One region of the Devosia sp. UYZn731 genome, then DNA from elsewhere that is predicted to be linked to it. Evidence: predicted binding sites of a transcription regulator. Region 1 holds the regulator's gene; the other holds the start of a gene.

The links. The regulator HrcA, encoded in region 1, represses chaperone genes, less so after heat shock. The targets are predictions, from matches to a motif close to GTTAGCACTCNCNNNNNGNGAGTGCTAAC.
Positions count from the first base shown of each region.
Region 2: the regulator HrcA is predicted to act here: its motif matches at 1,675-1,703, upstream of ABIB57_RS22315 (co-chaperone GroES).

Region 1 covers NZ_JBEPOL010000003.1:13,989-17,399, reverse strand. The annotation lists gene pabB (aminodeoxychorismate synthase component I) at 1-104, shown strand, start outside; gene pncA (bifunctional nicotinamidase/pyrazinamidase) at 107-742, shown strand; gene grpE (nucleotide exchange factor GrpE) at 739-1,320, opposite strand; gene hrcA (heat-inducible transcriptional repressor HrcA) at 1,389-2,465, opposite strand; gene rph (ribonuclease PH) at 2,613-3,329, shown strand; gene ABIB57_RS07850 (hypothetical protein) at 3,326-3,411, shown strand, end outside.
Region 2 covers NZ_JBEPOL010000010.1:72,394-75,804, reverse strand. The annotation lists gene groL (chaperonin GroEL) at 1-1,283, opposite strand, end outside; gene ABIB57_RS22315 (co-chaperone GroES) at 1,339-1,629, opposite strand; gene ABIB57_RS22310 (DUF427 domain-containing protein) at 1,813-2,175, shown strand; gene ABIB57_RS22305 (hypothetical protein) at 2,248-2,451, shown strand; gene ABIB57_RS22300 (DMT family transporter) at 2,589-3,411, shown strand, end outside.

The sequences.
Region 1 (3,411 bases):
CCGTCGAGCATGTTCTGACCCTAGCTGACCTCGAAACCGCCAAAACCATTTTCCTCGGCAATTCCGTCCGCGGCCTCATCCCCGCCCAATGGATCAAGGAGTGACCATGCTCGCCATCACCTCCCGCGACGTCCTCATCGTCGTCGACATGCAATATGACTTTCTGCCCGGCGGCAGTCTTGCGGTGGCCGGCGGTGACGAAATCGTCCCGTTAATCAATACTTTAGCCAAGCGCTTCACCAATGTGATCTTCACCCAGGACTGGCATCCGGCCGATCACATTTCCTTCGCCAGCCAACATCCGGGAAAAAATCCCTTCGATCTGATCGAGCTGACCTACGGTCCCCAGGTGCTCTGGCCCGACCATTGCGTGTGGAATACCCGTGGCGCCGAACTGAGCGCCGACCTGGACATTCCCCACGGCCAATTGATCATCCGCAAAGGCTACAACCGCCAGATCGACAGCTATTCGGGCTTCCAGGAAGCCGACCGCGAGACCCAGACCGGGCTGGCCGGATATCTCAACGAGCGCGATGTCGACAAGCTCTATGTGGTTGGCCTGGCAACGGATTTCTGCGTCGGCTGGACCGCCATCGACGCCGCCGCGGGTGGCTTCGACGTCGCCGTCATTGAGGACGCCACCCGCGCCATCGACAATGCCGGCTCATTGGCAAACGCCTGGGCTGAAATGCAAACAGCCGGCGTGAGCCGGCTGCAAAGCAAGGATATCTTGGCTAGCTAGACGCTCTTGTCGATCGCCTCGGCGCCCTCGGCATGGCTCGGGCCACCCTTGGCCACGCCCACCATGGCGGGGCGTAACACCCTGTCGCCAATAGCAAAACCGGCCTGAACCACCTGCACCACAGTGCCTTCCGGCCGGCTGGGATCGGGCACTTCGAACATCGCCTGATGACGATGCGGATCGAACTTCTGGCCTTCGGCTTCGATCGGTTTGACGCCATGCTTGGCCAGCAGGCGCTGCATCTCGCGCTCGGTCATTTCGATGCCGTCGATCAGGCTCTTGGTGGTCGCATCCCCGGATTCGCGCGCTTCCGCCGGCAGCACCATCAGCGCCCGGCTCAGGGCATCGGTGGCGCTCAGCATATCGCGCGCAAAGCCCGCAATGGCGTAGCTGCGCGTATCGGCCACTTCCCGCTCGGTGCGCTTGCGCAGGTTTTCCATCTCGGCGATGGTGCGCAGCACGCGGTCCTTGAGCTCGGCATTTTCGGCCCGCAGCGCCACAGTCGGATCGATTTCCGGCGCAACCGCCTCAATCTCAATCTCGGGATTTTCGTCCTGCGAGGCGTTTTCGTCGCTCATCATCATCTGTTCCGCAAATTAACTGGATTTGACCCCGCATATCGGCCAAAGCGCAGGTTTTTTCAACCCTACCGCTTCCGTGCCATCATCGAGCTGATAACATGGGCGGTATAATCCACAACGGGCACGATACGCGCATAGTTCAATCGCGTCGGCCCAATCACCCCCAGAACCCCCACCACCTTGTCATTAGCGTCCTTGTAGGGACTGAGAATCACCGACGAGCCCGACAGCGAAAACAGTTTGTTCTCCGACCCGATGAAGATGCGCACGCCCTGCGCCTTCTCGGTATCGCCGAGCAGGTCCAGCAGTCCGTCCTTGCTTTCCAGCTCGTCGAACAATTGCCGCATCCGCGAAAGGTCTTCCGACGCCATGGCGTCGTTGATCAGGTTCGCCCGCCCACGCACGATGATGGTCGGCTGCCCCGAACTCGATGGTTGGCTCAGCGTCGCGATCCCGTCATCCACCAGCTTTCGCGTCAGCTCGTCCAGCTCCGCTCGCTGTTCGGCGCGCTGCTCGCCCAAAATCTTGCGCGCCTCGGGAATGGTCCGGCCGATCACATGATGGGCCAGATAATTGCTGGCCTGCTGCAAGGCGCTGGCGGTCAGCCCCGCCGGCAGGTCCATGATGCGGTTTTCCACCTGCCCGTCCTGGCCCACCAGCACCGCCATGGCCCGCAAGGCGTCGAGCCGCACAAATTCGATATGCCGCAGCACCATGTCCGCCTTGGCGGCGATGACGACGCCGGCGCCCTGGCTCAGCCCGCTCAAAAGCTGGCTAGCCTCGGTCAGCAGGTCCTCGACCTGCCCCTGCCGCGCCTGGCCCTCAATATTCTTGGAAATCTGCAGCCGCTCGCGCTCGTCGACGCTGCCGATCTCCAGCATAGCATCGACGAAAAACCGCAAGCCTTCCTGCGTTGGCGCCCGTCCGGCCGAAGTATGCGGCGCCGCGATCAGCCCCAAATCCTCGAGGTCCGCCATCACATTGCGCACCGAAGCCGGGGACAATCCCACCTGTAGCATTCGGCTCAGGTCACGCGAACCCACCGGCATCCCGGTCTCGAGATAGCGCTCGACGATCTTCTTGAAGATGTCCTGGCTGCGGGTATTGAGCACCGCGAGAAAGTCTTCGGGTGGCTTTGCCATGTGTTGCGTAAAATCTTCCGTTTAACCCTGCCCCATCATTTAAGCGCATTGCAGCCTCCCGCCAAGCGCCCGCGGCTTGTGAGGCGCCCCTAGGGGGGGTATGAGGGCGGATTAACACTTCACTAACTATCAGGGACTGATTTGCCCATGCGGCCTTCCGGACGTGAGCCCAACCAGATGCGCGCAGTCACGATCGAGCGCGGCGTCTCGCAAAAGGCCGAGGGCTCCTGCCTCGTGCAGTTCGGCAACACCAAGGTTTTGGTGACGGCGTCGGTCGAAACCAGCCTGCCCGGCTGGCTGCGCGGTAAGGGCCAGGGCTGGGTTACCGCCGAATATGGCATGCTGCCCCGCGCCACCGGCTCGCGCAATCGCCGCGAAGCCACCGCCGGCAAGCAGTCCGGCCGCACCCAGGAAATCCAGCGCCTGATCGGGCGCTCGCTCCGCGCCGTGGTCGACATGACGCTGCTTGGCGAAAACCAGGTCACGATCGATTGCGACGTGCTGGAGGCCGATGGCGGCACCCGCACCGCGTCGATCACCGGCGCCTATATCGCGCTGGCCGATGCCATCGCCTGGATGGACGAGCGCAAGCTGACCAAGGGCAAGGCCCTGCGCGACTCCGTCGCTGCCGTCTCCTGCGGCATCTATCGCGGCACGCCCGTGCTCGACCTCGATTACCTCGAGGACGTCGAAGCCCATACCGACGCTAATTTCGTGCTGACCGGCTCGGGCAAATACGTTGAAATCCAGGGCACTGCCGAACAGGTGCCCTTCAGCCGCGATGAACTGAATGCCCTGATGACCCTGGCCGAACAGGGCATTGGCGAACTCACCCTGCTGCAACAAACGGCTCTTATCCCATGATCGGCTGGCTTCTCAAGAAAGTCGCAACCGCCCAACGCGCCGCTCCCCAGCGGCCGGAAGAACAGCGCGCGCCATCGCCCGA
Region 2 (3,411 bases), on a different contig from region 1:
ACGGTGATGGCATTCGAAGCACGCAGCAGCGCGACGCCACCGCCGGCAACGATGCCTTCTTCAACGGCAGCGCGGGTCGCGTTGAGCGCGTCATCAACGCGGTCCTTGCGTTCCTTGACTTCAACTTCCGTCGAGCCGCCAACCTTGATGACCGCAACGCCACCGGCGAGCTTTGCCAGGCGTTCCTGCAGCTTTTCCTTGTCGTAGTCCGAAGTGGTTTCTTCGATCTGCGCCTTGATCTGGCCAACGCGGCCTTCGATGTCGTCCTTGGTGCCGGCACCGTCGACGATCGTGGTGTTTTCCTTGGTGATTTCAACGCGCTTGGCAGTGCCGAGCATGTCGAGGGTCACGTTCTCGAGCTTGATGCCGAGATCTTCGGAAATCACCTGGCCACCGGTCAGGATGGCGATGTCTTCGAGCATTGCCTTGCGGCGATCGCCGAAGCCGGGAGCCTTGACGGCCGCAACCTTGAGGCCGCCACGCAGACGGTTGACGACCAGGGTCGCGAGAGCCTCACCTTCGATGTCTTCGGCGATGATGAGCAGCGGGCGCTGGCTCTGAACGACGGCTTCCAGGATCGGCAGGATAGCCTGCAGGTTGGAGAGCTTCTTCTCGTGCAGCAGGATCAGGGGCTCGTCGAGCACGGCCGTCATCTTCTCGGCATTGGTCACGAAGTAAGGCGACAGGTAGCCGCGATCGAACTGCATGCCTTCGACGATGTCGACGGTGGTTTCAGCCGTCTTGGATTCTTCGACCGTGATGACGCCCGAATTGCCGACCTTTTCCATGGCCTTGGCGATTTCTTCGCCGATGAAGCTTTCGCCATTGGCGGAGATGGTGCCAACCTGGGCGATCTCGGCGGTCGAGGTGATCTTCTTGGAAGCAGCCTGCAGCGAGGCAACAACTTCTTCGACGGCCAGGTCGATACCGCGCTTCAGATCCATCGGATTGAAGCCAGCGGCGACGGCCTTGACGCCTTCGACCACGATGGCCTGACCGAGCACGGTCGCGGTGGTGGTGCCGTCACCGGCAATGTCGTTGGTCTTGGACGCAACCGAACGCAGCAGCTGTGCGCCCAGGTTCTCGAACTTGTCTTCCAGTTCGATTTCCTTGGCGACGGTGACGCCGTCCTTGGTGATGCGCGGCGCGCCGAACGACTTTTCGATAACGACGTTACGACCCTTGGGGCCGAGAGTTACCTTGACGGCATTGGCCAGGATGTTGACGCCGCGCAGCATCTTGTCGCGGGCTTCGGTGGAGAATTTGACTTCTTTAGCAGCCATGTGAGGCGCTCCTTAAAAACGGAAAAGGGCAGACCGAAAGGGCAGGGCGTGAGCCTTAGCCTTCGATGATGCCCATGATGTCGGATTCTTTCATGATCAGCAGGTCTTCGCCGTCGACCTTGACTTCGGTGCCGCTCCACTTGCCGAACAGGATGCGGTCGCCGGCCGAAACGTCGGGGAGGACGCGCACGCCCTGCTCGTCACGAGCGCCGGGGCCGACGGCCACGACGACGCCCTCGGAGGGCTTTTCCTTAGCGGTGTCGGGGATGATGATCCCGCCTTTGGTCTTTTCTTCGCTGTCGAGACGGCGGACGACCACGCGGTCGTGCAGGGGACGGAAGCTCATGTTTGCTCCTATGGCATCGAACTGGAATGCAATTTGCGCGCCGAAATTAGCACTCACAATCTTAGAGTGCTAACAGGCTGTCGGGGATATAGGGAGGAGGGTGAACCGAGTCAAGAACGCTTGAACCGACTTCGTCGCTCATGCGTTAACAGCTTACCGACAACCAACAGATGGCAGCCAATCATGACGGGACAGTGTCTAGACAAGGATATCAAGATCACTCCGGCCAAGGGGCGCGTGCATGTGATCTTCGATGACGCCGAAATCGCCTCGTCCCTTAACGCCCTTCAACTCGATGAACCCGGCGCCCCGTTGCGGATCTATATTCCACGCGAGGACGTGCGCCCCGATATCCTGGAAGCATCCGAAACCCACACGCATTGTCCCTATAAGGGCGACGCGTCCTACTACACCATCAAGACCCTGACCGCGACCGGCGAGGACGGCGTCTGGTACTACCCCGACCCGTGCCCCCTGGTCGAACCGATCCGCGATCACCTGGCTTTCTGGGGCGACAAGATCGAATACCGTACCAGCGAGGTTTAAGCGCGACGGGCGGCTTCCGGAAACTGCCCCTTTCGCCCTTTCGCCATAACGATTGCTGTTGCATAAGGGAACATGACCGAAAAAATCGAAAACCTGACGATCCGTCTCCGCCTCAAGGGCGGCAGCGGCCCCAATTCCAACTGGCTGTGGGAGCTTGTCGATGCCCAGGGCAGCGTGGTGAAATCCGGCACCATCAGCGGTCCTGAGCACAAGGCCTTCGCTACCGCTACCCAGGCCAAGGCCAAGCTGGTCAAGGCCGAGGCCAAACCCCGCTAGATTGCCTTAGTTCTTGGCGGACCATGGCGCGCGCCGTGGCCGTCAAGCACAGTCTGCCTCCTTGCCTTCTCACCAACCTTGAGCGTCCCGTGACCATCCCGCCCGCACCACCTGTTCCCGCCACCCCAACGGGGATCATGGACGGGCCGATGCGCGGCATCATGCTCAAGGTCGGCTCGGTCTGCATCTTCGTCGTCATGTCGGCGCTGCTCAAGGCCACCGGCAACGTACCGGCCGGCCAATTGGTATTCTACCGCTGCCTGTTCGCGATCGTGCCGGTGCTGGTCTACCTCGCCTGGCAGCGCCAGTTACGGGTCGGCTTCAAGACCGCCAATCCGTGGGGCCATTTCCTGCGCGGCCTGATCGGCGTTATCTCGATGGGCCTGAGCTTTTACGCGCTCACTAAGTTGCCGCTGCCCGAGGCCATTGCCATCGGCTACGCCTCGCCGCTCCTGATCGTCGTGTTCAGCGCCATCATGCTGAAGGAGCAAGTCCATTTCATCCGCTGGTCGGCGGTGCTGATCGGCCTCGTTGGCGTCGGCATCATGCTGTGGCCCCGCTTGACGGTATTTTCCGGCCAAAGTGCCATGGGTTGGGGCGAAACCGTCGGCGCCATCGCGGCCCTTGGTGGCGCCGTCTGCGCCGCCTTCGCCATGATGCAGGTGCGCCGCCTGGTCCAGACCGAACGCACCGAAACCATCGTGCTCTATTTCTTCATCAGCGCCAGCACCATCTCGCTGGTCACCATTCCATTCGGCTGGGTCTGGCCCTCGCCCGAACATGTCGTGTTCCTGATTCTCGCCGGCTTTGCCGGCGGCATCGCCCAGATCATGATGACGGCGAGCTATCGCCACGCCGACATGTCGGTCATCGCACCGTTCGAATACACGTCGCTCCTGCTGGGCCTCTTGGTCGGCTATTTCGCCTTCGCCGAAGTCCCCACCATACCCATGCTGATCG